3 regions of the Litorivicinus lipolyticus genome follow, and region 2 is predicted to be linked to each of the others. Evidence: predicted binding sites of a transcription regulator. Region 2 holds the regulator's gene; each other region holds the start of a gene.
The links. The regulator LexA, encoded in region 2, represses DNA repair genes until DNA is damaged. The targets are predictions, from matches to a motif close to TACTGTNTANNTANACAGTA.
Positions count from the first base shown of each region.

Region 1: a site for LexA is predicted at 2,915-2,934, ahead of recA (recombinase RecA). Genes of this name have one in related genera too.
Region 3: a site for LexA is predicted at 3,880-3,899, ahead of uvrA (excinuclease ABC subunit UvrA). Genes of this name have one in related genera too.

Region 1 is NZ_CP045871.1:1,778,648-1,788,385, forward strand. It holds gene thiB (thiamine ABC transporter substrate binding subunit) at 1-589, opposite strand, end outside; TPP riboswitch at 638-729, opposite strand; gene GH975_RS08995 (thiamine diphosphokinase) at 757-1,362, shown strand; gene GH975_RS09000 (NUDIX hydrolase) at 1,329-1,772, opposite strand; gene recA (recombinase RecA) at 1,806-2,849, opposite strand; gene GH975_RS09010 (HdaA/DnaA family protein) at 2,956-3,627, opposite strand; gene GH975_RS09015 (DUF2066 domain-containing protein) at 3,624-4,571, opposite strand; gene purM (phosphoribosylformylglycinamidine cyclo-ligase) at 4,657-5,682, shown strand; gene purN (phosphoribosylglycinamide formyltransferase) at 5,679-6,299, shown strand; gene GH975_RS09030 (DUF3108 domain-containing protein) at 6,341-7,030, shown strand; gene GH975_RS09035 (GNAT family N-acetyltransferase) at 7,027-8,148, shown strand; gene GH975_RS09040 (proline--tRNA ligase) at 8,191-9,738, shown strand, end outside.
Region 2 is NZ_CP045871.1:1,444,502-1,454,239, reverse strand. It holds gene GH975_RS07300 (TatD family hydrolase) at 1-198, opposite strand, end outside; gene GH975_RS07295 (hypothetical protein) at 290-748, shown strand; gene GH975_RS07290 (3-hydroxyacyl-CoA dehydrogenase NAD-binding domain-containing protein) at 745-2,739, shown strand; gene GH975_RS07285 (hypothetical protein) at 2,736-3,452, opposite strand; gene topA (type I DNA topoisomerase) at 3,601-6,255, shown strand; gene GH975_RS07275 (hypothetical protein) at 6,252-6,698, shown strand; gene lexA (transcriptional repressor LexA) at 6,695-7,288, opposite strand; gene argF (ornithine carbamoyltransferase) at 7,324-8,256, opposite strand; gene grxD (Grx4 family monothiol glutaredoxin) at 8,389-8,715, shown strand; gene GH975_RS07255 (hybrid sensor histidine kinase/response regulator) at 8,712-9,738, opposite strand, start outside.
Region 3 is NZ_CP045871.1:1,902,038-1,911,775, reverse strand. It holds gene GH975_RS09685 (rhodanese-like domain-containing protein) at 1-429, shown strand, start outside; gene GH975_RS09680 (rhodanese-like domain-containing protein) at 426-977, shown strand; gene uvrA (excinuclease ABC subunit UvrA) at 974-3,817, opposite strand; gene GH975_RS09670 (MFS transporter) at 3,936-5,267, shown strand; gene ssb (single-stranded DNA-binding protein) at 5,297-5,809, shown strand; gene GH975_RS09660 (SDR family oxidoreductase) at 5,859-6,767, shown strand; gene GH975_RS09655 (hypothetical protein) at 6,764-6,913, shown strand; gene GH975_RS09650 (endonuclease) at 6,888-7,580, shown strand; gene GH975_RS09645 (DsrE family protein) at 7,577-7,999, opposite strand; gene fabB (beta-ketoacyl-ACP synthase I) at 8,189-9,397, opposite strand; gene fabA (bifunctional 3-hydroxydecanoyl-ACP dehydratase/trans-2-decenoyl-ACP isomerase) at 9,423-9,738, opposite strand, start outside.

The DNA of each region.
Region 1 (9,738 bases), 330 kb from region 2:
CCGGGGTGACGGTCAAAATACTGTCGGCCACGTCAGCCCAAAATTCGCCGGCGCGATCGCCGTAGACGGATTTAACCCACAACAATAGTCCCAATCCAGGCGTCGAGGAGCGCGGATCTTGGATCACTAATTTCACGTCCGCCGGCAGGTTGCGCAGGGATTCGAGGCTGCTGGGCACCTGGGTCAAACGGTCGCTTTGGTAAACAAAGGCAAAGATCGAGTAGTCAAAAGGTACAAAGGTGGCGTCGGTCCAGGGTAGCGGCAACGGCAGGCTCAAACGTTGCATCGGCCAATCGTGGGTTGCAAACAAGCCGGTGGCGCGCGCCAATTCCATGGTGTTGGTGTCCAAGCCCAACACGATATCGGTGTCGGTGCTGTCCCCTTCCAATTGAATTTTGCGCAGCAAGCCAATCGATGATTCACCGGTGACAAAGCGCAGATCGCACTCGCACTGGGCTTCAAAGGCGGCTTCAATCGCCGGCGCCGGACCCCAATCCGCGGCAAAGGCGTCGTAGGTCGACACCGTTAACACGGGTTTGGCCAGCGCCGACATCGGCAGCAATAAGGACAGGACTAGTGTTTTGTTCATGGCTCGCTCCAGTTAATTCACCAGGCGGCATAAGGTAGGACTCGGTCCGTAAAAGGACTGTGGTCTCCCTCCGCCAGCACAATCTGGTTCAGGTTCAATGGGTATTATCTCAGCACCGTGGTGCACCCCAGACGGGCACGATGGTATCGTCCTGACCCATGCAGTCAATGACTTTCGATCGACCGGTTCTTTTACTCGGCAACGCGCCCATTAACGCCGCCCTGGCGCGCTGGGTTGGCGATTGGTCCGGCCCCATTGTGTGCGCCGACGGCGGCGTGCGTCACCTGCCGCCGGGCCGGCACATCATCGTCGTCGGTGACATGGACTCTTACCAAGGGCCGGCGAGCACACGACTCCACGACCCCGACCAAGACAGTACCGACTTTGATAAGTGCTTAGCCTGCGTGCGGGCGCCGGAACTGATCGGCGTTGGCTTTTTGGGCGGGCGCTGGGATCACAGTTTGGCGGCGTTATCGTCGCTGGCCCAGGCACGGGATCCGATTCGATTGATCGACCATGAAAATTCGATTGTGCTGGTTGACGGCGACTATCAGGGCCGCCACCGGATCGGCGACACCCTCGGCGTAATCCCGATGCAGCGCTGTCAGTTCAGCGCCAGCCACGGCCTTGCGTATCCGCTGGACGGCGTGGTTTTGGAGTTGGGGGTGTGGGTCGGATCCAGTAACCGCATTACCGACGCCCACGTCAGCATCCGCGGCCAAGGCCGTTACTGGCTCAGTTATGCGTCGCCGCTAAAGCCCGATTCCGAGTAGATAACACCCTCGGCGGCCGCGCCCATCGCCGGCGCGATGTAGGGCATCCAGTCGGCAAAGGTCGCCAGGTCAACCCAGGCAATTTGATCGCACTTGTGCGGCTCCGCGTTGATGGGTTGGCCAGTGAAGTCGGCCCGATAAAACAGGTCAATCACGCGGCGCTGATCGGTTTTGCGGTGCAGGGTATGGACCAGCGTTAGGCTGGACGGATCAATGTCGACGCCGACTTCTTCGGCGCATTCACGAACCGCACAAACCGAGGCCGATTCACCCTCGTCGACGCCACCGGCCGGCGGGCACCAGTACCCGTCCATGTAACCGGTGTTGGCGCGTTTGAGCGCCAACACTTGACCATCACGTTGCAAAAACACATAGACCGCTACAAACACGCGATCGCGCGGTGCGCTCATAAAAAACGCGCCCGTGGGCGCGTTAAGTCTGACCTAGACAGCACTTTCGTCTTCGGGAACCTCATCGGCCTGGTCGACCTCTGGCGTCGGGCCGCTCAGCAAACGACGGCGTAATTCACCTTCGATTTCCTGGGCCATGCTCTGGTTTTCTTCCAAGAAACGGCAGGCGTTGGCTTTGCCTTGACCAATCCGGTCACCGTTGTAGCTGTACCAAGCGCCCGCCTTGTCGACCAGACCTTCCTTGACACCCCAGTCAATGACTTCGCCCATGCGGTAGATGCCCTTGCCGTAAATGATCTGGAACTCAGCCTGACGGAACGGCGGCGAAACCTTGTTCTTGACCACTTTGACGCGGGTTTCATTACCGACCACTTCGTCGCCATCTTTGATCGCGCCAATGCGGCGGATGTCCAAACGCACCGAGGCGTAAAACTTCAAGGCGTTACCACCGGTGGTGGTTTCAGGGCTGCCGAACATGACACCAATTTTCATTCGAATCTGGTTGATGAAAATCACCATGCAGTTCGAACGTTTAATGTTGCCGGTTATTTTACGCAGCGCTTGGCTCATTAAGCGGGCCTGCAAACCGACGTGGCTGTCGCCCATGTCGCCTTCAATTTCCGCACGCGGCGTCAACGCCGCCACCGAGTCGATGACCAACAGGTCAACACCACCGGAGCGCACCAGCATGTCAGCAATTTCCAGCGCCTGTTCACCGGTATCCGGCTGCGACACCAGCAGTTCTTTGACGTTAACACCCAGTTTTTGGGCGTATTCAGGGTCCAGCGCGTGCTCGGCGTCGATAAAGGCCGCGGTGCCGCCCGCTTTCTGGCATTCGGCGATCGCCTGCAATGTCAGTGTGGTTTTACCTGAGCTTTCAGGGCCGTAAATTTCAACGATACGACCGACCGGCAAACCGCCTATGCCCAGTGCAATATCCAGCCCCAAGGAACCGGTCGAAATGGCCGGAATCGATTCAATGGGCGCATCGCCCATGCGCATAATGGCGCCTTTGCCAAACTGGCGTTCGATTTGTCCAAGGGCGGCGTCTAGGGCTTTGTTGCGGTTATCGCTCATCGTCTTTGCTCTACTGATTTGAGGGGTTACCACGCTAGCGGCTTTGGTGCGCCGTTTCGCGTGGTATATGTGTATTTATACAGTAATATTTTGCCGACGCCAAGTGTCAGTCTTGGGCGTCGGAACGATCGCCCAGCAAGGTTCGGACAAAGGGCACGGTGACGACGCGCTGATCGCGCAGCGACGCCCGCTCGATCTGATTAAGCAAACCAACTAGCTGTTTAGTCGAGCGACCGTGGCGGCGCATCACATAGGCAATCACGTCCTCTCCCAGACGCAAATCCAACACCGCCGCACGCCGGCGCAGCAACCCAATCAGGTCGTCATCGGACAGCGGTCGCAGAGCGTACTGTGGCAACTGGCCCGCACGCGAACGTAAATCCGCAATCGCCCAGTCCAAACCGTCGACCGGCTCGGCGCTGAACACCCACAGCCGATGGCCCTGGTCCAGACAGCCATTCCACAGCGCAAACAACGCGTGCTCCCAGTTGGCATCCCCGACCACGCTGTCGATATCGTCCAGCACGACCGCGGTAAATTGATCCAGCCCCTCCAATACATCCGGGGTCAGCTGATCGTCCGCCAGCGACAGGTAAAACCCGCCGCGCTCGGCCACCCCCGCATGCGCCAAGTGCGACTTACCCGAACCGACAGGACCGTGCACCCACAGGCTATCGCCGGCCGCCACCGCTGCCACCACGGCGCTGTTTGGGCCTGGCTCAAAGGCCTCGAATCGGGTCGCGGGATCCGGCCAGGCGTTGAGCGTTTGCTGCCTCACGGGCGCGCCACAACGGCCAAGTCGACCGGGGTTTGATCCAAGGTGTTTATCGGCAAGCCGAGCCAGTCGGCCAATTGCTCGGGCCGCGCGCCTGTGATGACGCGAAAGCGTACGTATTGGGCGTCCGAATAAACCGGAAAGGCCTGTTCGACCGCGTCCAAACCGCGCAATCGGGCCATGAAGGGGGCAAAGTTGTTGGCCGTTAACCCAGCCACCGACAAACTAAGGTCGCCACTGCCGACTACCGCATAGTCGGCGACCAGCGTTGGCAGCCAGAACCCGTGGATGGCCAGGGCGACTTCGCCGGGTGAGGCAAAGGTTTGGTTCAAGCGGCGGCCATCGGCGCTGCGCAAGTTCAGCTGCCAACGCTCGCCGATACGCGCCAAGCGGCCGGCCACGTAGTCGTCACCGTAACGGCCATTGGCAACCTCGACGCCGTCGAAAAACAGACCCCACAATTCCGCATCCGAGACCAGACTGCGGTCGTCCGCGTCCCAGGCCGGCAAGCTGATCGGCAATGCCATACGCTCTGACTCGATCATCAGCGCCCGTTGAATGTCCAGGTCGGCACCGGCGGTCAATGGCTGGCGCCCGCGGCCCTCGTCCACCATCAGCCACAGCCAAGGGGTGGTGCGCGGGGTCGTCCACACCGGGCGACCAAGGCGCTGGACCGCTTGGCGAATCGATGGGTCGATACGGAATTCGGCGACCCCCGCAACCGGGTCAACCAACCCCCACGACTGGACCCACTCGTCCGGCTCGTCGGCCAGCGCCGACAACTCGGCATCCAGCGTTGAACGACCCGTCAAACGCGCAAGCACGGTCATCACCGCGGCCCCTTTGGCGCTGCGTTCGTCGCCGCTGTAGGCAAGGTCGGTCACTTGATACAGGCTGGCCCCGGCTGAACTGGACAGGACGATCAAACAAAATAAAAAAATTCGCACGAAATTAACGATCCGTTAGTGATTTAACTGCATCTTATCGTTTGTCGAGGGTAATATGCGCGTTTTCAACGGGTTTGAGGTCAGGATGAGCGACGCAAAAGGATTGGATTACCGCGCAGCGGGTGTGGATATTGATGCCGGTAATGAGCTGGTCAAGCGCGTTGGGCCTTTGGCGGCGGCGACACGACGCCCCGAAATGCTGGGATCCATCGGCGGCTTTGGCGCACTGACTCGACTGCCTAAAGGCTATGACGAACCGGTATTGGTCAGCGGCACTGACGGTGTCGGCACTAAGTTACGTTTGGCGCTGGACAGCAATCAACTCGACGGCATCGGCATCGACCTGGTCGCGATGTGCGTCAACGATATTTTAACGCTGGGCGCGGAACCGCTGATCTTTTTGGATTATTACGCGACCGGTCACTTGGATGTAGACCAAGCAACTCGCGTCATCGCAGGCATCGCCGAAGGCTGCAAACAGTCCGGGGCGACCTTGGCGGGCGGCGAAACGGCGGAAATGCCTGGCCTATACCACAACGACGACTTTGACCTGGCTGGGTTTTGCGTAGGCGTGGTCGAAGAAAAACGCATCGTCAACGGCACCACCTGCGCGCCCGGCGACGCGATCATCGCACTGCCCTCCTCCGGCCCGCACTCCAACGGCTACTCGTTGGTGCGTAAAATTCTTGAAGTCTCCGGCGCCGACACCCAGCAAGACCTGGACGGCAAGCCGCTGATTGACCATTTGATGGCGCCGACAACCATTTACGCCAAGCACATTTTGACCTTGATGAAAGACGTGTCGATCAAGGCCATGTCGCACATCACCGGCGGCGGGTTGATTGAAAACTTGCCGCGTGTGTTGCCCGACGGCATCGGTGCGCGGATCGACATGGACAGCTGGGAAACCCCGGCGGTATTTGACTGGCTGCAAAACGCAGGTGGCGTCGACAGCCACGAAATGAACCGGGTCTTTAACATGGGCGTCGGTATGGCGATCATTGTCGACGCGGCGGACGCGGCGGCGGCCTTGGCGGTACTCGGCGCGATGGATGCGGAACCTTGGTTGTTGGGCGAACTCAACGACAGCGGTGAACTGACGCTGGCATGAGCATCGTGGTGCTAGCATCCGGCGGCGGGTCGAACTTTCAAGCCCTACTGGATGACCCCGTAATCGCGGCCAAGCTGTCGGCGCTGGTGTGCAATCGCCCCGGCGCGGGCTGCCTGCAACGTGCCGCCGACGCCGGTTTGGAATGTGCCCTGGTCAACCACCAGGACTACGATGGGCGTGCGAATTTCGAACGCGCGCTGATGCAAGAAATCGATCGCTATCAGCCAACCCTATTGGTGTTGGCGGGTTTCATGCGCATTCTAGAGGCGCCCTTTGTCAATCACTACGCCGGGCGCATGCTCAACATTCACCCGTCGTTGCTGCCCAAATACAAGGGCCTGAATACCCATCAGCGTGCGATTGATGCCGGCGATTGTGCGGCCGGCGTCAGTGTCCACTTGGTCACCGCCGAATTGGACGGTGGCCCGGTCATCGGTCAACGCCAGGTGCCGATTGAACCGGACGACAGCGCCCAAGCGTTGGCGTCGCGAGTACTGGTCGCCGAACACCAGCTTTACCCCGCGGTGATTCGTGCGGTGCTGAGCGGGGACTTGGTATTCGCGGGCGGCGGACCCACCTTTAAAGGCCAACCGATCGCACAACCACTGCCGTTCTAGGGCGCTAGTGATTGTCAAATTGAGGTGCTAGGCTCATCCGCATGAAACGATTTTTGACTGTGCTTTTAATCGCCATCAGCCCTGCGGCGCTTGCGCTGTCGCCCTTCAGTGCCCAATACAAAATGACCTGGGATACGGTGATCACCCTGAACGGTGAGGCAACCCAGATCCTGAGTCGGCAAAATGACACCTGGCGCATGCAGCAAAGCGCCAAGGCCAGCATCGGCTCGATCGAAGAAATCAGTGTCTTCCGCGCGGCCATAGATGGCACCCTGATCCCGCTTGAATTTATGCGAGACACCACCGTGTTTGGACGCACCAAGAGCTACCAATCACGTTTCAACTGGAACCAGAAAACCGCCAACTGGAATGATGACCAAGTCACCCTGGAAGACGGCGTTGTTGACCCGCTGACGCTGCAACTAACGTTGCGCCAAGCGCTCAATGATGGTGGCTCACTGGCGGTCAAGGTGCTGGACCGTGGCCGTATTCGTGAATACACCTTTGAGCACCTGGGCTTGGTCACCTTGGACACACCAGCCGGCGCCCTTGACCTGATTCACCTGCGCTACCAAAAATCGAACGACCGCAGCACCGAGCTGTGGTTTGACCCTAACCGCGACCATTTAATGGTGCGCTTGCTGGCTCAAAACGACCGTGGCTACCTCGAGCTGCTACTGACCGGTGCACAGTCAGGTCCGGATGTGACCCTGACCGCCACCTCCCAGTGAACCTGCGCATTGAGTCACTCACCAGCATCGCCGACATCGACGCTGGGTGCTGGAACGATTGGCTTAACGGCTATCCGTTTTTACGCCACGAATTTCTTAGCGCCCTTGAATCCAGCGGCGCCACCTGTCAAGCCACCGGCTGGGTGCCCATGCACCTGGTGGCGTGGGACGATCAGCGCCCGATCGCCGCCCTGCCGCTATTTGCCAAACACCATTCGCGCGGCGAGTACGTGTTCGATTGGGGCTGGGCGGATGCCTTTGAGCGCGCCGGCGGTGACTACTACCCTAAGCTACTGTCGGCGGCCCCGTTCACACCGGCGACCGGCCCTCGGCTGTTGGGTGATCCGCGTGCACACCCGGCCCTGTTGGCGCACATCGACCAGCTGATCGACCAGGGATTTTCGAGCTGGCACTGTCTGTTCCCGGCGCACCAGATTGAAGGTGACGACACCTTGCGCCGCATCGGTGTTCAATACCATTGGCACAATCAGGGCTATGCTGATTTCGCTGAGTTTTTGGCGCCGATGACCAGCAAGCGCCGCAAAGCCATCCGCCGCGAGCGCCGGATTGTCGCCGACCAGGGCATCACCCTGGAACGCATTGCCGGTGAATGCGCCGCCGACGCCGACATCGAAGCCTTTTACCGGTTTTATCAAAATACCTATGCGGTGCGCGGACAGCGCGGCTACTTAAACGCCGATGCATTCAAACAAATGTTCCACGGCATGGGTGACCAGCTGTGCCTGGTGATGGCACGCATGGATCAGCAAGCGGTTGGCGCTGCGCTGTTGTTCCACGACGCGACGACCCTGTACGGGCGCTACTGGGGCGGGCACCAACTAGACTGCCTGCACTTTGAGGCCTGTTATTATCAGGGCATCGAGTTTGCCATCGAGCGTGGCCTGGAGCGCTTTGACCCCGGCGCCCAGGGCGAGCACAAAATCCCGCGTGGGTTCGCGCCGACCCAGACCCAAAGCTTCCACCGCATCGGACACCCGGGCTTTCGGGCCGCGGTCGCCGAGTTCTTGGGCCGCGAACAAGGCGCGGTTGAGCGCTGGCAATCCGACGCCGCCGCCGCACTGCCATTTAAAATCGCAACCGAAGACGCCGCCACTTAGGCAAATCCGCTATACTACGCGCCTTGCAAATCGAGGTCCCCAATGCGCGCATCCAAACAACTGATCCCCACCCTAAAAGAAACACCCCAAGACGCCGCCATCGTGTCTCATCAGTTGATGCTGCGCGCCGGCTTAATTCGCCAACTCGCATCCGGCCTTTACACCTGGCTACCGATGGGTCTCAAAGTCCTGAAAAAAGTTGAAAACGTGGTCCGCGAAGAAATGGACCGCGCCGGCGCCCTTGAAACCTTGATGCCCAGCGCGCAACCGGCCGAACTGTGGCAGGAATCCGGCCGCTGGGAACAGTTCGGCCCGGAATTGCTACGCTTCCAAGACCGCCATGCACGCGACTTTTGCTTGGGTCCGACCCACGAAGAAGTCATCACCGACATCGCGCGCAACGAAATCAAAAGCTACAAACAGTTGCCGATGAATCTGTATCAAATTCAACAGAAATTCCGCGACGAACGACGCCCACGTTTCGGCATCATGCGCTCGCGCGAATTCTTGATGAAAGACGCCTACAGCTTCAACCGTGACGCCGACTGTCTGGCCGACAGCTACCAAGTGATGTACGACGCCTACGTGCGTGTGTTTGATCGTTTAGGCCTGCGTTACCGCGCGGTCGACGCCGACTCCGGCTCGATCGGTGGCAGCCGCAGCCAAGAGTTCCACGTGCTCGCGGACTCGGGCGAAGACGCGATCGCTGTATCGACCGTGTCACAGTACGCCGCCAACATCGAAGCCGCCGAAGCACTTCCTCGCGAAAGTGAGCGCCCGGCACCGGGTGCGGCCATGACCCGCAAACCCACCCCCAACACCAAGACCATTGACGCCTTGGTTCAGGGCTTTGATGTAGCGATCGAAAAGACGCTTAAGACGTTGATTGTTGAAGGCGCCGAAGACGGCACCCTGGTCGCCCTAGTGGTACGCGGCGATCACAGCCTGAACGAAGTCAAAGCCGAAAAATTACCCGAAGTCGCAAGCCCGCTGCGCATGGCCGATGATGCCCAAGTACGCAGCGTCATCGGCGCCGGTTTTGGCTCGCTGGGCCCGGTCAACATGCCGCTGCTGACCCTGGTTGACCGTAGCGCCGCACTAGTCAGTGATTTCTGTGCCGGTGCCAACGTCGAGGGCGAGCACTACTTTGACATCAACTGGGGCCGCGACCTGCCCGAGCCAGAGGTTCGTGACCTGCGCGAAGTGGTCGCCGGCGACCCCTCGCCTGACGGACAGGGCACCTTAGAAATTACCCGCGGCATCGAGGTGGGCCACATTTTCCAGCTTGGCACCAAGTACAGCGAAGCCATGAACTGCAACATGCTCGATCAAAACGGCAAGGCCAAACCCATGCACATGGGCTGCTATGGCATTGGCGTATCACGCGTGGTGGCCGCGGCGATCGAGCAAAACCACGACGCCCGTGGCATTTTGTGGCCGGCAGCGATCGCGCCTTACCAGGTCTGTATCGTGCCGATCGGTGGCAAAAAGGACCCCGCGGTCAATGACACCGCCGAGGCACTGTATCAAAGCCTAAAAGATCAGGGCGTCGAGGTGTTACTGGACGATCGTGACATGGGGCCCGGACCG
Region 2 (9,738 bases):
GTCAGCGTAGTGGGGGTGGGTGCCGGCGGTCAGGTGAACGCGCGAATCCCAGCGTTGATCAAACAGATACTGGCTTTCTTCTAGATCGGTGCCCAAGGCCAGCAACCCCGAGACGCGGGCTTGCCAGGCTTGGCTCAGGATGGCCTCGGTCCGTGGCCGCAATTGGGCGTCGGCTAGGTTGACAGCAATATCGAACATGGCGCGCAGTGTACGGATTTTGGTCGCGCTTTGCTTTCCAAATTGAGTCAGTTAAGGCAAGTTGTGCGCTGCATTAAAAAGGACAGAAGTTATGGCATTGACGCTCTCGCTATTGGTTGCGGTGGTTTTGATCTTTTCGGGTCTCAGTTGGCTAAGGCCATCGCCGATGGAGAAACGCCAGATGCAGGCTCGCCAAGCCGCGCGAAAAATCGGCTTGCACCCGCACGTACGCGCGCTCAGCGCCTGGGCTAAGCAACGCTCGGACCGACCGATGCTGCCGTTTTACTCATTGGCCGGCGGCGTTGGTGAGCAACATTTTTCAATTTGGTTGTCCGGTGCGGAATGGGTTGGCCAACCCGATAGCCCTGGCAGTCATCTGATTTCCGAGTCTCTAAGTGGCTGGCTTAGCGAGCGCCCAGACGCGGTCATCGGCGTCGAAGCCAATGCCAGCCAAGTCGGCGTGTGGTGGCAACACGAAGACGAATCCCAATTGGCGGCGCTGGCCGCCTGGCTCAAAGCCTGCCCCCTGCGAAAAGGATCGAACGCATGAACACCGTACAACTCACCGCCGGCGCTGACCGTTGGGTCATGACCCTGAACCAGCCCAAGGTCAACGTCCTAGGCGAACAACTCATCAATGACCTAGACGCGGCGATTACCTGCGTCGAGGCTGACCCCAAGCGCCTTTTGATCGTGCAGTCGGCCCACAAAGACTTCGTGTTAGGCGCCGACATTAACGCCTTCTTGGTTTGGTTTTCAGACGACGCCGCGGTGGTCAAAGCCCGCATTGCGGATACCCAGCGCGTGTTTGATCGGTTTGCTCGCTTGCCCTCGATTGTGGTGGCGCGAATGTCCGGATTTGCATTAGGTGGCGGTTACGAACTGGCCTTGGCAGCCGACTACCGTGTCGCCGACAGCAGCGCTCGAGTTGGCCTGCCCGAGGTCACCTTGGGGCTGTGCCCGGGTTGGGGTGGCACCGTTCGCAGTTCACGCTTGCTGGGGGCGAAGGCCGCTACCGACTTTGTTTTAAGCGGGCGGCCAGTCAAGGCGGCGAGCGCGCTCGAATGCGGATTGCTCGACGCCATTGCCGACACTGACGACGCCTTTGAAGCCTTTGTCAGCGGTGAGCTGTCGCCCACCCGTATGACCGACCTAGGCGCGGTGACGCGGCCCGAACCGGTAACCACGGTCGACCCCGTTCCCGGTCAACTGGCCCAGGCCAGCATTTCTCGGCTGATGGCCAAGGCCCAGTTGCTGGATTTGCGTGCGGCCCAAGACGCCGAAGTGGATGCCTTTGTGGCGCTCGCCCAGAGCGGCGAAGCGCACGCGCTTATTCAACGTTATTTAAACGATCAAGCGACCAAACGCGCTGCGCGCAAAGCGGCTCAAGGCGGCGTCCCGGCGACCCGCGTGGCGGTGCTGGGTGCGGGCATTATGGGCGCGGGCATTGCGTGGCAATGTGCCGTCAGTGGCATGGCCGTGGTGGTCAAAGATATCCAGGCCGAAGCGCTGGATGCGGCGCGCCACGAAATGCAGCGCTTGGGTGCCGGTCAAATCAAAAAACAGCGGATGAGCGACGAACAGGTGGCTGCGGTTCAGGCCCGCGTCAGCTATGACTTGGCAATCGAGGCGATTGGCGACTGTGATTTGGTGATTGAGGCGGTGACTGAGCGTGCCGACATTAAAACGGCGGTTCTGCAACAGGCCGAAGCGGCGGTGGCAGCCAGCGCGCTGGTGACCTCTAACACCTCGACCCTGGCGATCACCGGGCTGGCCCAAGGCATGCTGCGTCCAGCCCAGTTTGGTGGTCTGCACTTCTTTAACCCGGTGCCGGTCATGCCGCTGGTTGAAGTCATCGTCGGCAAGGATACGGCAGCGGCGACGACCGCGAATTTGGTGGCCACCGCGACGGCGTTGGGCAAGCGCGCGGTGGTGGTTCAAGACTGCCCCGGCTTTTTAGTCAACCGGGTGCTGTTCCCCTACCTAAATGCCTTCGATACGATGCTGGCGCTGGGGCAATCGGTCGAGCGGGTCGACCAGACCATGGCTGAGTTTGGCTGGCCGATGGGGCCCGGGTTCTTGGCCGACGTAATTGGCATCGACACCTGTGTTCACGCCAGTGACGTGATGGCCGCAGCCTTTCCAGATCGGATGACGCCGCCGCCATTATCCAGTCTGCGGGTGCTCCATCAGCGTGGTCAGCTTGGCCAGAAAAGCGGGCGTGGGTTCTACCACTATGCGCCCGCCGCAAACGGACGCCTGGAGCGAGGTCAACCAGCCGACTTGGAATTGGGCTTGCCGGTCCAAGAACCCATGGAGTCGGCCGATATTTTAGGCTTGATGATGGCGCCGATGATCGAAGAGCTGGCACGATGTGTCAGTGAAGGCGTGATCGAAAGCGCCGCGGTGGCGGACTGTGCGTGTTTGATGGGGCTCGGCTTCCCGGCCTATCACGGAGGGCCCCTGTATTGGGCTCATGCCAATGGCTTTTGGGACGGGCGCACGGACGCACTAGCGTTGGCGGCGCGCGAGTTTTACTAAAGGCTGGCGGGCGGTTGGTTGAGCATGTCGATAAAGGCCTGCTCGATCGAATCACCGCCGCTGAGTGACGCCTCTAACTCAATCCGGGCTTGCTTGGCCATGCCCATGCCAATGTCGTTAACCTGTTGCCCGCGGTTGGCTTTGGTCGGCGTGCTGAGCATCGGTGATCGCAGTAAGGTACGTGCCTTGCTCAGGTTGGCACGGCACTGCTCGTGCTGTTTGGAGGCGGTGATCATGTTGACGGTGTCGCTAAGCAAGGTATCCAGCTGGACCAGCGCAATGAGTTCATTAATTTCGATCAACAGGTCGGGGTCTTGGGTCGCGGTCGCCAGCGCATCGCGCATCGCCGCCAGTCGCAGTTGGACCGGCGGGACCGCATTTAAATTGGCGAGCACGAAAGGGCCGGCGGCGCTGCCGGGGGAATCGGGCGCTTCGTCGCCCAGTCGCGTCGCCCAGCCTTGCTTGGGGTCCATGTTGGCGAGACGTTGGACCAACGCTTGACGCATGCCGTGAAAGGCTTCGCGCAGCACCAAACTGGAGCCAAGTGCATCCAGCAGAGCCAGGCCTTCGTCCAGTTCGCGTACGGTGCGCGACAGTTTTGTAATCTGTAAACGGCGCGCAAGTTCAGCCTGCTGGCGCTGGTACAGCCAGGAGCTCAGGGTCAGCGCGCCGACCGCGGCGATCAGAATGAATAGGGCAATGTTAGCGTCCATGGGACTCCCAGTTTAGAGCTTTAGTTATCGACTGATGTAGAAGTTTCTTGACCCGCTCGACTTGACCTGCTTTGGTAAAAACGCGTATACCACCGCCGATCGGGGCACTCCATTCCGCCCTGATTGCTAATTAATAGAAGGATCAACTGTGACCAAACTGGTTATCGTGGAGTCGCCTGCTAAGGCCAAAACGATCAACAAATACCTGGGCAAGGACTACGTGGTCAAATCAAGCGTCGGTCACGTTCGGGATTTGCCGACACAGTCCAAGAAAGGGCCGATTGACACCAAAGAGCGTGCCCGCAAGGCGGCCTACACGCGCTCCCTGCCACCCGAGGAAAAAGTCCGCTACAAGGCCGAACAGGCCCAGTTGAAGCTGATTGAAAAGATGGGCGTTGACCCGACGCATGACTGGGACGCGCACTACGACGTCATTCCGGGCAAAGAAAAAGTCGTCAGCGAACTGCAAAAACTGGCCAAGAACGCTGACGAAATTTATCTGGCGACGGATTTGGACCGCGAAGGCGAGGCGATCGCCTGGCACCTAGCGGAACTGTTGGGCGGCGACCCGAGTCGCTACCATCGGGTGACCTTTAACGAGATCACCAAGAAAGCTATTCAAGAAGCCTTCAAAGAGCCGGGCAAGCTCGACATGGACATGGTCAACGCCCAGCAGGCGCGGCGCTTCCTGGACCGTGTGGTTGGTTTTATGGTCAGCCCGCTGCTGTGGGAAAAGATTGGGCGCGGCCTGTCGGCCGGTCGGGTTCAGTCAGTCGCACTGCGCTTGGTGGTCGAGCGCGAACGTGAAATTCGTGCCTTCGTGCCTGAAGAATACTGGGAGCTCAAAGCCGACCTTAAAGGCACCATCGGCGAGGCCCGTTTCGACGCCACCAAGGATCATGGTAAAGCGCTGAAGCTGGTCAACGAAGCCCAAACCCGTGCGATTATGCAGCGGATCAAGAGCGCCGGCGCCTTGAGCATTGCCAACCGCGAAGACAAGCCGACCCAAACCCGGCCGACTGCGCCCTTCATCACCTCGACGCTGCAGCAAGCCGCGAGCACGCGACTGGGCTTTGGTGTTAAGAAAACCATGATGATGGCGCAGCGTCTGTACGAAGCGGGCCACATTACCTACATGCGTACCGACTCGACTTTTTTGAGCGCGGACGCCCTGGCCGCCGCTCGTGAGTTTATTAGCGATCAATTTGGTCCCGAGTACCTGCCGGCCAGCCCCACGGTTTACGGTAACAAGCAAAATGCTCAGGAAGCGCACGAGGCGATTCGTCCGGCCAACGTCGGTGTTTCGTCCCATGCTTTGGTCGGTGTTGAGCCGGATGCGGTGCGATTGTACGAGCTGATCTGGCGTCAGTTCGTCGCCTGCCAAATGGTCGCCGCGCGATTTACCTCGACCAACGTGACTGTGATTGCGGACGGCATCGAATTGAAAGCGCGCGGTCGGGTGCGCCTATTTGACGGTTTCCAACGTGTGATGACGCCGGCGGGATCGAAAACGGATGAGCCAATCTTGCCGGACTTTAACGTGGGCGAAACGCTTGAACTGCAAGACCCGATGCTGCCGTCGCAGCACTTTACCAAGCCGCCGGCGCGATTCAGCGAGGCCGCCTTGGTCAAAGAGCTGGAAAAGCGCGGAATCGGCCGCCCGTCAACCTATGCGGCCATTATCGGGACAATCCAAGACAAAGGTTACGTGCGCGTCGAAAGTCGCCGTTTCTTTGCCGAAAAAATGGGCGAGATTGTCACTGACCGTTTGGTCACCTGCTTTGACGATCTGATGGACTACGAGTTCACCGCGAATATGGAATCGCGCTTGGACGGCGTCGCCCAAGGCAAGACCGGATACAAGACCGTGCTTGATGATTTTTACGCCGGGTTCAGCCAGAAACTGACCCATGCCCAGGAAGAGATGCTGGGTAACCAGGCCACGCCGACCAACATTAGCTGCCCGAATTGCGAGCGTCCGATGTTGATTCGAGTCGCCACTACCGGGACCTTTTTAGGCTGCAGTGGCTACAACGCCGGCAAAGACGAAGATCCGTGCAAACAAACAATTAACTTAGTGCCCGGTGACGAAGCCGTGGCCATCAGCGCCGGGGTCGACCAAGAGGAAGTCGAGGTCCAGGCCTTGATGAGTAAGCGCCGCTGCGGGCTGTGTAACGCCGCGATGGAGTCGTTTTTGGTCGACACCGACCGAAAACTTCACGTCTGTGGTAACAACCCAGACTGTGCGGGATTCGAGGTCGAGCAGGGCAGCTTTAAAATTAAGGGCTACGACGGTCCCAGCCTGGACTGTGACAAGTGTGGCAGCGAGATGCAGCTAAAAACCGGCCGCTTTGGCAAGTTTTTTGGGTGCACTGGCACCGACTGTAAAAACACTCGCAAACTGCTGAAAAACGGTCAGCCGGCACCGCCGAAAATGGACCCTGTGGTGATGGCTGACCTGCGTTGCCGCAAGGTCGACGATCATTACGTCTTGCGTGACGGCCAAACCGGTTTGTTCTTGGCCGCCAGTGGTTTTCCGCGCAATCGTGAAACGCGTGCACCGCTGTTGCATGAAATTCGTCCGGTCGCCGATCAATTGCCAGCGAAATATGACTATCTGTTTAAGGGGCCTGATAAGGACCCGGATGGCAACGCCACGCTGGTTCGCTACAGCCGAAAAACCGCCGAGATGTACCTAGGCAGTGAAGGAGCGGAGGGCAAGCCGAGCAAGTGGAAGTCGTTTTGGAATGGTAAACAGTGGCTTGACGAAGCCAGCACCAAGAAGGCGGCGGCCAAGGCGTGAAGCTTGGTCAGGTCCACCGTGCGCTGTACTTGGCACAGGTTCAGTGCGATGCCTGGGAGCGCGTGAGTGCAGACCAACAGCTGTCGTTTGAGTTGGGTTGCCTGTGGTTTCTAAACCAAGCGCAAAATGCTCTGGTGGATGCGGTCCGCGAACACCATGGGTTGCGTGGCCCAGGCGACGAGGTGGCGACACGTGCGACTCTGGCGGCTCGGGATTTGCCCAGTGGCGCCTTGGACCAAGTGCTGGCCTGGCCGCTCTGGTCAGCGTCACGCAAAGCGTTGGCCAGTGCTGGACAATCCGCCGCCGTCAGCGACGGACAAATCGCTTTGGCGGACCAGGATCAGATGTTGATACGTCAGGCCGCCGAGCGCGGCTACCGTGATTGGTGCGACTCGTTGCAGGCGCTACTGGATCAACTTAGCGGCGCCTACGCCGAATACTAGGTCCGAACCAAGCCCAACATTTTTCCTTCGATCCGAAACTCGTCCGCCGGGCCGACTTTGATCGGCGCGTAGCTGGGATTTTCGGCAATCAATTCGATGCCTTGGGCGTTGCGTTGGAAGCGTTTGACGGTCACGTCTTCGTTGACCCGAGCCACCACGATGTCGCCGTTCTGGGCAGTTTCACAGGTAGCCACCCCTAAAATATCGCCATCCATAATGCCAATGCCGATCATGCTATCGCCGTCGACGCGCAGCAGGTAATCGGGCAGGGCGCCGAACAGGGCGGCCGGAAAATCGATGTGAGCTTCGATGTTAGCTTCAGAGCTGATCGGCATGCCGGCAGCCACTTTGCCAATCAATGGAATACCCTCGTCTTGGTCCAGCAGCAGGCGAATTCCGCGTGAAGCCCCGCGGGTCAATTCAATGTAGCCCTTGCGGGCCAGCGCTTTGAGGTGTTCTTCGGCGGCGTTAGCACTGCGAAACCCGAGGTCACGGGCCAGTTCGGCCCGTGTCGGCGGCACACCTTGCGAGCCCATGTGCTTACGGATTTGATCGTAAACGCGTTCTTGTCCGGGGCTTAGGGCTTGCATAAAACATCCTCTGGGGTTTTAGACAGTATGCCGTTTTATACAGGCTCTGGGAAGCGCTCCCCTAGCACCAAGAACTCCATCAGTGCTTTTTGGGCGTGCAGGCGGTTGCCGGCTTCGTCAAAGACTCGGCTGCGAGGATCGTCAAGCAAGGTGTCGCTGATTTCTTCGCCGCGGTGGGCTGGCAGGCAGTGCATGAAAATCACCTCGTCTGAGGCTTGGTCTAATAGCGCCTCGGTCACTTGGTAGGCGGCGAAGTCGGCTTCGCGCTTAGCCTGCTCGTTTTCCTGGCCCATGCTCGCCCAGACGTCGGTGGTGACCGCATGAGCGCCTTGGACGGCCGCAGCCGGGTTGCGCTCAATTCGCACGTTGGCGGCGTGCTCCGCCAGCAGTTCGGGGCTGACGTCGTAGCCCGCAGGTCCGCACAGGACCAGGTTAAAGTTCAACAAGCTGGCCGCATCCATCCAACTGGCGGCCATATTGTTACCGTCACCGACCCACGCGATGGTCTTACCTTCGATCGGGCCGACGTGCTCTTCGAAGCATTGGATGTCGGCCAATATTTGGCACGGGTGATGGTCGTCGGTTAGGGCGTTAATGACTGGGATGCTGGAATAGGCTGCGAAGGTTTCGACCATGCTGTGGTCGTAGGCGCGGATCATGACCAGGTCGATCATCTCGGAGAATACCCGGGCGGTGTCCTCGACCGGCTCACCGCGTCCCAGCTGGGTGTCACGCGGGGACAAAAACAGTCCAATGCCGCCCAACTGAAAGATCCCGGCTTCGAAACTGACGCGTGTCCGAGTGGAGGACTTTTCAAACACCATGCCCAGCGTCTTGCCTGCCAAGGTGGGGTGGCGTGTGCCGCTGCGCTGTTCGGTTTTTAGGGTCGCGGCGCGGCGCAACACCGCCCGAATTTCGGGGGCGCTTAGGTCGTTAAACCGCAGAAAATGCTTCGGTGCTGGCTTCATGCTAAGACTCGCAAAAAAGCGATTGAATATACACAGCGACGCTGCGCCTGCAAAGGTTTTGCAACTACGACGTTGTGGTGACAGCATACGCCCCCATCAACCCTGCAAATTGTATGAAAGTCGAGAGGACCTATGTCAAACACACTAGATAACATCAAACAACAGATCGCTGAAAACCCGGTGCTGCTTTACATGAAGGGTGATCCGCGCGGGCCGAAATGTGGTTTCTCATCTCAGACCGTGCAGGCAGTGATGGCGTGTGAGCGTCCCTTTGCCTACGTCGACATCCTCGAAAACCCAGATGTGCGCGCCGAGTTGCCGCTGTTTGCCAACTGGCCGACTTTCCCGCAATTGTGGGTTAACGGCGAACTCGTCGGTGGCTGTGACATCGTCGTCGAGATGTACCAAAACGGCGAACTGAAAGCCTTGATTCACGACACCGTCCCCGCCCAGGACTAATCCCGAGGGGGCGGCGCGAGGGATGACATCAAGGCGCGCAGCCCTGCCGGCTTGACCGGCTTGTTCATGACGCGTGCGCCCGCCTCCAGTGCGGCGGTGCGTGTCTCTTCGGTCCGATCGGCGGTCAGCAAGATCGACGGCGGACACTGGGGGACGACGCCTTTAATCGCCGCCAAGGCTTCCAGCCCAGTGGCGTTATTGTCCAGGTGGTAATCCAGGATCAGTAAATCCGGGCGGCCGTTTTGTTCGATCACCCGCATGGCATCATCGCCGCTTTGAACCGGCCATACCGTGCAACCCCAGTCGCCCAGCAGTTGGGCCATGCCCTCTAGAATCATCGGCTCATTATCCAAGCACAGCACCCTGAGGCCTTGAAGCTTGGCGCTAGTGCGTCGTGTATTAAGCGCCGGGCTTGCCTTGGGTTGGGCCCGTTTGTCGGTCAACGGCAGGCGCAGGCTAAAACAGGTGCCACGGTTCTCGGTTGAGTGCAGGCGCACTTCGCCGCCCATGAGTTTGGCCAGTCGGATCGATATCGACAGGCCAAGCCCCATGCCCTTTTGGTGTTGCGCGCGGCCTGACTCCAGGCGCGCAAATTCGTCAAAGACCCGCGCCTGGTCTTGTTGGGCGATGCCGATGCCGGTGTCCCAGACTTGCAATTCGACGTGACCGCCGCTGATTCGGGTGCCCAGCAGGACTTTGCCTTGGCGGGTGTAGCGCAGGGCGTTGGACAAAAAGTTTTGCAGCACGCGGCGCACCATCAACGGCTCGGCGTAGACCCAGGCGTCGCGGGCGCGGGCGCGCAGCGTCAGGCCTTTTTCATGGCTCAAGGCATTGAATTCGGCGGCCAATTGCTCGAACAACGGCCGCACGTTTAGGGCCTGGGGATTGAACTTGGTCGCGCCGGCATCCAGCTTTGAAATTTCCAGCAGCGTCCCTAACAACTCCTCGGCGTTGTCCAGCGAGCTGTCTAGGTTTTTTGCCATCTGCACGGCCTCGCCGCTGACCTGCCGCTCGAGCGCGGCG
Region 3 (9,738 bases), 460 kb from region 2:
GTGTCCGCTGGCATCGACACCTTGGGCGAGCTGGAGTTCATTGACTACATGGAACAGGCCAGTGTCGACAGCTCTATTTTGGTGGTCGATACCCGAACTGAGAATTGGCACGAAGATCTGCATATTCCGTGCACCACCAACGTGTCCTTCAAAAACTTTGCAGACATTAAAGACGATGCGCTGTTTTACCTGACCGAAGTGTTTGGCGTGGAAGAAAACGATGACGGCAGCTTGAACTTTGACAATGCCAAAACCATCGTCGGTTACTGCAACGGATACTGGTGTGGTCAAACCCCGGCGATGTTCAAACGCGCCAAATACAGCATGGTCGCCCTTGGCTATCCGGTCGAGAAGCTGAAATACTACCGCGGTGGTATGCAGGCTTGGACTTCACTGGGCCTGACTGTAGAGGGCGCATTGACTAAGTGACCAACTGGTTAATATTGACATTGATGGCGGGCCTGGCGTTTAACGCGCGGGCCGCTGACAGTGATTTCGATCCCGACACCGGGCTTCGCATCCACCACTACACCACTGAAACACCGATGACGGTACCGGGAGGTACGCGTGTCGGTGCGCTCGAGGTTGAAGCGCTCGCGCGGGCGGGTGCATTGCTGTTGGATGTGTTGTCGATCCCCGAAGGCCGCTACGATGAACTGGACGGAACCTGGCCGGAACACGCGCCGCGCCAAAACATTCCCGGCTCGGTGTGGACACCGAATGTGGGCTTTGGAGTGTCCGAAGACGACATGCAGGCCTACCTCAGCGAAACCGTGGGTCGGTTAACCGGCGGCAGTCTGTGGCACCCCATCGTGGTGTACTGCATCAAGGACTGCTGGATGGGTTGGAATGCCACCCAGCACTTGGCCGAGTTAGGTTACCGCTCGCTGTTTTGGTTTGCCGATGGCACCGATGCTTGGTTGGCGGCGGGGCTGCCGGTCGCTGCCAGCGAGCCCCTCGCGGTCAACGTCGACTAAGCAACAGCCCGCTTCGCGACTTTCAATACATCTTTCAAAAACACGCCGGTGTGGCTCGCAGGGTTGTCCGCGACCGCTTCGGGCGTGCCTGTCGCAACGATCATGCCGCCGCCATCGCCACCTTCCGGTCCTAAATCAACGACCCAGTCCGCGGTCTTGACCACGTCCAAGTTGTGTTCGATCACGACCACGGTGTTGCCGGCGTTTTTCAATCGCTGCAACATTTTCAACAGCTGTTCGATGTCATGGAAGTGCAAACCGGTGGTCGGCTCGTCCAAGATATACAGCGTGCGCCCGGTATCGCGGCGCGACAACTCTTTGGCCAATTTGACGCGCTGGGCTTCGCCGCCCGACAGCGTGGTCGCGCTTTGTCCCAGCCGAACATAGCCAAGCCCAACGTCCAGCAGCGTTTGTAACTTGCGGCTGATCTGGGGCACCGCGCTGAAGAACTCGCAGGCGTCCTCGATGGTCATGTGCAGCACTTCACTGATGTTCGAGTTTTTGTAGCGCACTTCCAGCGTTTCGCGATCGTAGCGCTTGCCATGGCAGCTGTCGCACTCGACGTATACGTCGGGCAGGAAGTGCATTTCGACCTTAATCAAGCCGTCGCCTTGGCAGGCTTCACAGCGCCCACCCTTGACGTTAAAGCTGAAGCGGCCGGGCTTGTAGCCGCGTGTGCGGGCCTCTTCGGTGGCGGCGAACAGCTCGCGGATGGGCGTGAAAATGCCGGTGTAGGTGGCCGGGTTGGACCGCGGCGTGCGCCCAATGGGCGCCTGGTTAATGTCGATAACCTTGTCGAAGTGCTCCAGCCCCTCGATTGCCTTGTGCGCCGCCGGTTCAATCAGCTGCGCGCCGTTAAGGGCGCGTGCCGCCGCCGGCATCAGCGTCCGGTTGACCAGGGTTGATTTGCCACTGCCGCTGACCCCGGTAATACAGGTCAGTACGCCGACGGGAATTTCCAAGTCGACGTCTTTTAAGTTGTGGCCGCTGGCGCCCAACACCTTCAACCACTTGTCCTCGGGCGGGGCCAGCCGCTGTGGCGGCATTTCGATGTGTTTGGCACCGGACAGGTATTGCCCGGTCAGGCTGTTGGGGTCGGCAATGACCTCGGCGGCGGTGCCCTTGGACACCACCTGGCCGCCGTGTACGCCGGCCCCCGGACCGATATCGATGACGTAGTCGGCGCTGCGGATGGCGTCCTCGTCGTGCTCGACCACGATCACGGTGTTGCCCAAATCACGCAGCCGCGTCAGCGTGCCCAGCAGGCGTTCGTTGTCGCGCTGGTGCAGGCCAATCGACGGTTCGTCCAATACGTACATGACGCCGACCAGGCCCGCGCCAATTTGGCTGGCCAGGCGAATGCGCTGGGCTTCGCCGCCGGACAGGGTGTCGGCGCTGCGCGACAGGCTCAGATAGTCCAGCCCGACGTTGACCAAAAAGCCCAATCGATCTTGGATTTCTTTGAGGATTTTTGCGGCAATCTCGCCGCGGTGACCGGGCAGGTTCAGCTCGTTGAAGTAGTTAAAGGCGATGCCAACTGGGTAGTCAACTATTTCCGGCAGGCGCTTGTCACCGACCCAGACGTGGCGGGCGGCCTTGTTCAGCCGGCTGCCGCCACAGGCGCCACAGGGTTTAGTCGCCATCAATTTGGCCAGCTCGTCGCGTGCCTGTTGGCTTTCGGTGTCGTGGTAGCGGCGTTCGATGTTGTTGAGGATGCCCTCGAACGGGTGCTTTTTATGGACTTGGGTGCCGCGGTCGTTGACGTAGCTGAAGTCGACCTCGACCTTGCCGGTGCCGTACAGGATTTTGCTTTGCTGGTCGGCGCTCAAGTCGACCCAGGGCGTGTCGGTGTCAAAGCCGAATTGATCGGCGACGCCACTTAACAGGTGAAAGTAATAGTAGTTGCGACGGTCCCAGCCCTTGATTGCGCCCTGGGCCAAGGTCAGGTCTTCGTCGACCACGACGCGTGCCGGGTCGAAGAACTGGTGCACACCCAAGCCGTCGCATTCGGTACAGGCGCCGGCAGGATTGTTGAAACTAAACAAGCGCGGTTCCAATTCGCTCAGCGAATAGCCGCAGTGCGGGCAGGCGAACTTGTTGCTAAATAGCATCGGTTCGAACTGGCCTTCCATGGATTCCAGGTAGACGATGCCGCCGGCCAAATCCAACGCAGTTTCCAAGCTCTCGGCGATACGCGCGCGTTGATCGTCGCGGGTTTTCAGCCGGTCCACGACCGCCTCGATGGTGTGCTTGAACTTTTTATCCAGCGCCGGCACGTCGTCCAAGTCACACACGGTGCCGTCGACTCGAACGCGGATGAACCCGCGTGCGCGCAGGTCGCCAAACACGTGCAGGTGCTCGCCCTTGCGATCGCGCACGATCGGTGCCAACACCATGACCTTGCTGTCCGTCGGCAATGCCAAGGTCTGGTCGACCATGTCGCTGACGGCCTGGGCGGACAGCGCAACGTCGTGATCCGGGCAGCGCGGTTCGCCGGCGCGGGCGTACAGCAGACGCAGGTAGTCGTAAATTTCAGTGACCGTGCCGACGGTAGAGCGCGGGTTGTGGCTGGTCGATTTTTGTTCAATCGAGATGGCCGGTGACAGGCCCTCGATGTGGTCGACGTCGGGCTTATTCATCATCGACAGGAACTGGCGCGCGTACGCGCTCAACGATTCGACGTAGCGGCGTTGGCCTTCGGCGTACAGGGTGTCAAAGGCCAATGAGCTCTTGCCCGAGCCGGATAGGCCGGTGATGACGACAAGTTTGTCTCGGGGGATGTCCAGATCAACGTTCTTGAGGTTATGCGTCCGTGCGCCTCGAATTTGGATGTTTTCCACGCGTAAACCTTAGTTGAGTTAACCACGGAGTATAGCCGCGCGCCGCGCTGCCAAATACCCCGAACTGACCTTTTTTACGGTAGAGTGCGCCTAGTTAACATTGCTGCGGATATCTGTTTTGCCCATCGCCATTATTTTGGCCCTCTATGCATCGCGCATGATGGGGCTGTTCATCGTTTTGCCTGTGCTGGCGCTCGCCACGGTCGGGATGCCCGGGTATTCGCCATTGCTGTTGGGGTTGGCGATTGGCGTGTACGGGCTGACCCAAGCGGTCTTGCAAGTCCCGTTGGGCCAGCTGTCGGATCGCATTGGGCGCTTTAAAATTGTGTTTATCGGTTTGCTGGTGTTCGCACTGGGCTCGTGGTGGTGTGCCCAGGCCGACAGCATGTTGGAACTGGTGTTTGGTCGTGCCCTGCAGGGTGCCGGTGCGATTTCGTCGTCATTGCTAGCCTGGGTCGTCGATTTAACCGGTGAAGAGCGTCGGGCACGGGTGATGGCGGTGATTGGCATTTCGATCGGATTGACCTTTTTGGCCGCGCTGGTGCTGGGTCCGGCGTTGATGCCGTGGCGCGGTTTGGCGGGGCTGTTTGAGCTGACCGCTGGGCTCGCATTGTTAGCGGCTTTGCTATCGTGCCTGTTGCCGCGTCCGGCGCCGCTGCGTGCCTTGGGTGCCGTGTTCAGTGCCCAGCGCGTGCGCGACGTTTGGCACACGCCCGGCGTAGCATCCTCAGTATTGGGGGTGGGGCTGCTGCATGCGGTCCTGATGGCGCTGTTTTTGGCTTTGCCGGCCCAGTTGGTCGGCGCCGGAATTGGGCCGGACGATCACACCGGTTTGTACGTGGTGGTGATGCTGCTGGGTGCACTGCCTGCGTTTTTGGCAACCGGTTGGGTCGAAGCCAAGCACCGCCTGATTGGCGGCCAACGCTTTGCCATCGCCGGGCTGATTGGCGGCTTTGCACTGCTGGCGCTGGGGCTGACCGAGTACTGGATGTTTGTGCTGGCCGGCGGGATGTTCTTTTTCGGGTTCAACTTGCTTGAAGCGACCTTGCCGTCATTGTTGGCCAAGGCCGCGCCGGTGCGCGATCGCGGTACCGCCACCGGGCTGTACGCGACCATCCAATTTTTCGGTGCCTTTGTCGGGGGCTTGCTCGGCGGGCCGCTGCTGAGTGTGCTCGGACCCTCAGGGTTATTTACGGCTCTGGCGCTCGGCGGTTGTATTTGGTTGGCCCTGCGGTATCGTACTCCCGAGCCGCCACGGCATCGCTCCCGGGTTGTTGCGATTGACCTGAATACCTTCTCAATCGAGTCCTGGGAATCCAAGTTGGCTGCGGTTACGGGCGTGGTCGAAGCCGCCGTCAGTCCAGCCGGATCCGTGGCCTACTTAAAGGTCAGCAAAGACGCACTGAACGAATCCGAGTTGACGGATTTGCTGGCCCAGTCCGCTCGATAAACTGAGCCGAACATTGAAAGGAGATCCTCATGGCACGAGGCATTAATAAGGTAATTTTGGTGGGCAATCTGGGTAACGACCCGGAAATGCGCGCAACCAACAACGGCTCACAGATTGCGAATTTGTCGATTGCGACGAGCGAATCATGGCGTGACAAGAACACCGGCGAAATGCAGGAACGGACCGAGTGGCACCGCGTGGTGTTCTTTAATCGGTTAGCCGAAATTTGCGGTCAGTACCTGAAAAAAGGCAGCAAGGTCTACGTCGAGGGCTCACTGCGTACTCGTTCGTGGGATGACGCCCAGTCCGGTCAGAAACGCTACACCACGGAAATCGTCGGCGGTGAAATGCAAATGCTGGATGGCCGTGGCGACAACATGGGCGGTGGCGCACCCATGGGCGGCGGTTATCAGCAAAACAATGCACCCCAGGCGCCGTCGGCTCCTCGTCAGGCTGCACCGGCGCCCGCTCCGGCACAAGCGGCATCGGCACCGCCGCCTGGCTTTGCGGATGACATTGGTGACGATGACATTCCGTTCTAAGTACCACTAGGGCCTCATTTGAGGCCTTTTTTATGGTAATTTTCCGCGCATGAATTCAGTCGTATTTTCGCCCCCCTCGGTGCTGGTCACCGGCGCCTCCGGCCAGGTCGGTCAGGCTCTATTACAGGCCTTTGATCAGGCCGGCTTTAACGTCACCGGCATGAGTGTGAGTGACATGGACATCACCAGCGAGGCCAGCGTGATGGCCGCGCTAAGTGCGGTTGAGCCGGACTTTGTGGTCAATACGGCTCGCTTTCCCGATGTCGATAAGGCCGAAACCGAGGGCGACGCGGCGCGCCGCCTGCTGGTCGAAGGCCCGATCAACTTGGCCATGGGGTGCAAGCAAACCGGTGCTACCTTGATTCACTTAACCAGTGAATACGTGTTCGATGGCGATAACGGCCCCTACAAAGAAGACGCCGCGACCGCGCCGTTGAACCTGTTTGGGCACTACTGCCGCGAAGCTGAAACCGAAATCGAAGCGATTTTGCCCCAGCACATCATCTTGCGTGTGGGGTTGGTATTCAGTGCCGACCCGCGCCGCTTTATCGGTAAAACGCTGAGCAGTTTTCGTGATGGCAAGGTGCTGCGTATGGTGTCCGACGAAGTGGGCACCCCGACCAGCGCGCCAGATCTGGCGCGCGTGATTACCGCGCAAATTCGCCAGCTCGACTTGGGCAGCACCGCCTTTGGCATTTACCACTATGGCGGTGGTGGCAGTGCCAGCTGGTTTGAAATGGGTGAATTGGTGTACGCCCAGGCACTGCAGCGCGAGGACTTGCCGGACGACTTGCTGCAGCCAATCCGCGGTGTTGATGTACCCGCGCGCGCGCCGCGTCCGTTGGATGTGCGCTTGGACTGTGATCGCCTGCTCCAGAACTTTGGTATCAAGCGCTTGCCATGGCGCAGCCAGATGATTCAAATTGTTGATCAAATCTATCGGCAGAGCGGCGAATGAAACGCACCAATCAAATCCGGCGGACTCGGATTCTGAATACGACGCGCCGACGCGTTCGTCTGAAAGCACGCCTGTTGCTGAATCGCCGGCGCGATGCCCAGGTGCGCACATGGTTAATGGATGCCCTTAACGCCCCGACTGATTAGCGCGCTATTGGCATTGAGCTCGTGGCTGGCGACGGCGGACGACTCGGTGCCCTGGTACACCGCGATGAAGCGTGACGCGACCATCGTGCACGCCTTCGACACCCGTACATTTTATTGTGGCTGCCGGTTTTTCGATCGGCGAATCAATGCTGCGGCGTGCGGCTATGAAATTCGCAAACAACCCGAACGTGGCCGGCGCATGGAATGGGAGCACGTGATGCCAGCCTGGCAGCTGGGTCACCAGCGCGCGTGTTGGCGCGACGGCAAGCGCAAGGGTTGCGAGCGTAATGATCCTGAGTATTTGCGCATGGCCACGGATTTGCACAACCTGGTGCCCTCGGTTGGCGAGTTGAATGGCGATCGTTCGAACTTTCCGTTCGGTAACATACGCGGTGAACGCCGGGTCTACGGCGCCTGCGATTTTGAAGTCGACTTTAAGGCCCGCAAAGCCGAGCCGCCGGCGCACCGGCAGGGTGATATCGCGCGTATCTATTTCTACATGCGCGACCGCTACGGGTTGTTGTTGGGCCGCTCGCAGACCTATTTGTTAACGCAGTGGGCGGCGCAGGATCCGGTCGATCAGTGGGAGCGCGTGCGCAACCAGCGCATTGCCCGGATCCAGGGCAATGCGAATTGCTATGTTGGTGGCTGTATTCCGGGCAACTAAGGCTTGATGTAGGCGTAACCTTGGTTTTGCAGCTCAATCAGCCGCACCACACCGGACGGCACAACGGTCGTTTCATCGATCAGTTCCGGCGCCTTGCCTTCTTTTTTGGTCATGCCTTTCATGGTGTTGTTGCAGGCTGAAAACTGAATGCCCTCGATCTCCATTGCCATGGCTTCTAAGCGCCCACTGACCGGCGACGTGTCCTTGCGAAACATATGCAGCCCGGGGCCATACGCCACCAGCTCAATGTCGATGTCTTGGCCCTGTGCCTGGAAATACTGGTAGGTGTTGTTGATGTTATTCAGCGCAATGTTCATGGTCTTTGGGTCATTGCTGTTGACTTGGAACACGGCTTTCAGGGTGTCGGCCATGGCGAGCGGGGCCAGCAGCACCGCCGCCAGTGTCAGAGTGCGTAACATGGTGTTCTCCTTATTATTGGTCTTCATCGACTCTAGCACTTTCGTGGCGACATAAAAAAGCCCGGCGCGAGGCCGGGCTTTCAGACTTGAGCGATGGTTCAGTAACGGCCAGCTTTGAAGAACAACGTTTCGCCGGACGAGTCGTCAACCCCGTCGTTGTCTGTTACCGCATAGCCTTGGCCTGTGGCATCAATCGTAGGCTTGGAACACCAATGACGCGTTGGTGCCGCCAAAGCCGAAGCTGTTGGACATGACACGCGTCAATTTTTGATCGCGGGTGGTGCTCACGACGTCAACGCCCTCGGCACCCGGATCCAGCTCTTCCACATTAGCGCTGCCGGCGATAAAGCCGTCGCGCATCATGATCAGGCTGTAGATGGCTTCTTGAACGCCAGTGGCGCCCAAGCTGTGGCCCGTCAGTGATTTGGTTGAGCTGACCGCCGGGCGGGCGTCGCCAAAGGCTTCTTTGACTGCGCCCAGCTCGGTGATATCACCGGCCGGCGTCGAGGTGCCATGGGCATTGATGTAGTCGATCGGGCCATCAACGGTGCTGGCCGCCAGTTGCATAGCACGAACCGCGCCTTCGCCGCTGGGTGCGACCATGTCCGCGCCGTCGCTGGTCGCGCCGTAGCCAACCAATTCGCCGTAGATCGTGGCGCCACGCGCCAAGGCGTGCTCTAACGATTCCAGGATAACCGCGCCGCCACCACCGGCGATGACAAAGCCATCTCGGTTGGCGTCATACGCACGTGACGCGCGCTCAGGCGTGTCATTGTACTTGCTGGACAGGGCGCCCATGGCATCGAACAAGCACGACAATGTCCAGTGCTCTTCTTCGCCGCCGGCTGCAATAACGATGTCTTGCTTGCCCATTTGGATCAGCTCAGCGCCATGCCCGATGCAATGCGCGCTGGTCGAGCAGGCACTGGTAATCGAGTAGTTGACGCCTTTGATTTTCAGCGCCGTCGCCAAGCAAGCCGACACGGTCGAACCCATGGTTTGGGTGACGCGGTAGGGGCCGACGCGACGCACGCCTTTGTCACGCAGAATGTCGGCCGCTTCGACCTGGCTGGCGCTGGATGCGCCGCCGGAGCCGGCGACAATACCGGTGCGAATGTTGCTGATTTGGTCGTCGCTGAGGCCCGAGTCGGCGATAGCATCAACCGCGCTCAGGTACGCGAATGCAGCCGCGTTGCCCATAAAGCGCATCAATTTACGATCGATGCGATCTTTGTCCAGTTCCAACGAACCGCTGACTTGCGAGCGCATGCCGCGCTCTGCATATTCAGCATTCGCGGTGATGCCAGATTTGGTGTGGTACAGGCTTTCCTTGACGCTAGCCAAGTCCGTGCCGATGCAGGACTGAATGCCCATGCCAGTTACAACAACGCGTTGCATGTGTGCGCCTCTTACAGGGTAATGTTTAGAAGTCGTCGGTCGAGCTGAACAAGCCAACTTTCAGGTCTTTGGCGACGTAGATGACTTTGCCATCGACTTCGACCGTGCCGTCTGCCACGCCCATGACCAATGAACGCTGAATCACGCGCTTCATGGTGATGCGGTAGGTAACTTTTTTCGCCGTCGGCAGAATCTGGCCGGTGAACTTAAGTTCGCCGACACCCAGTGCGCGTCCCTTGCCGGGGTTGCCGCGCCAGCCTAGGTTAAAGCCAACCAGTTGCCACAGGGCGTCCAGGCCCAAACAGCCGGGCATGACCGGGTCTTCGGGGAAGTGGCATTCG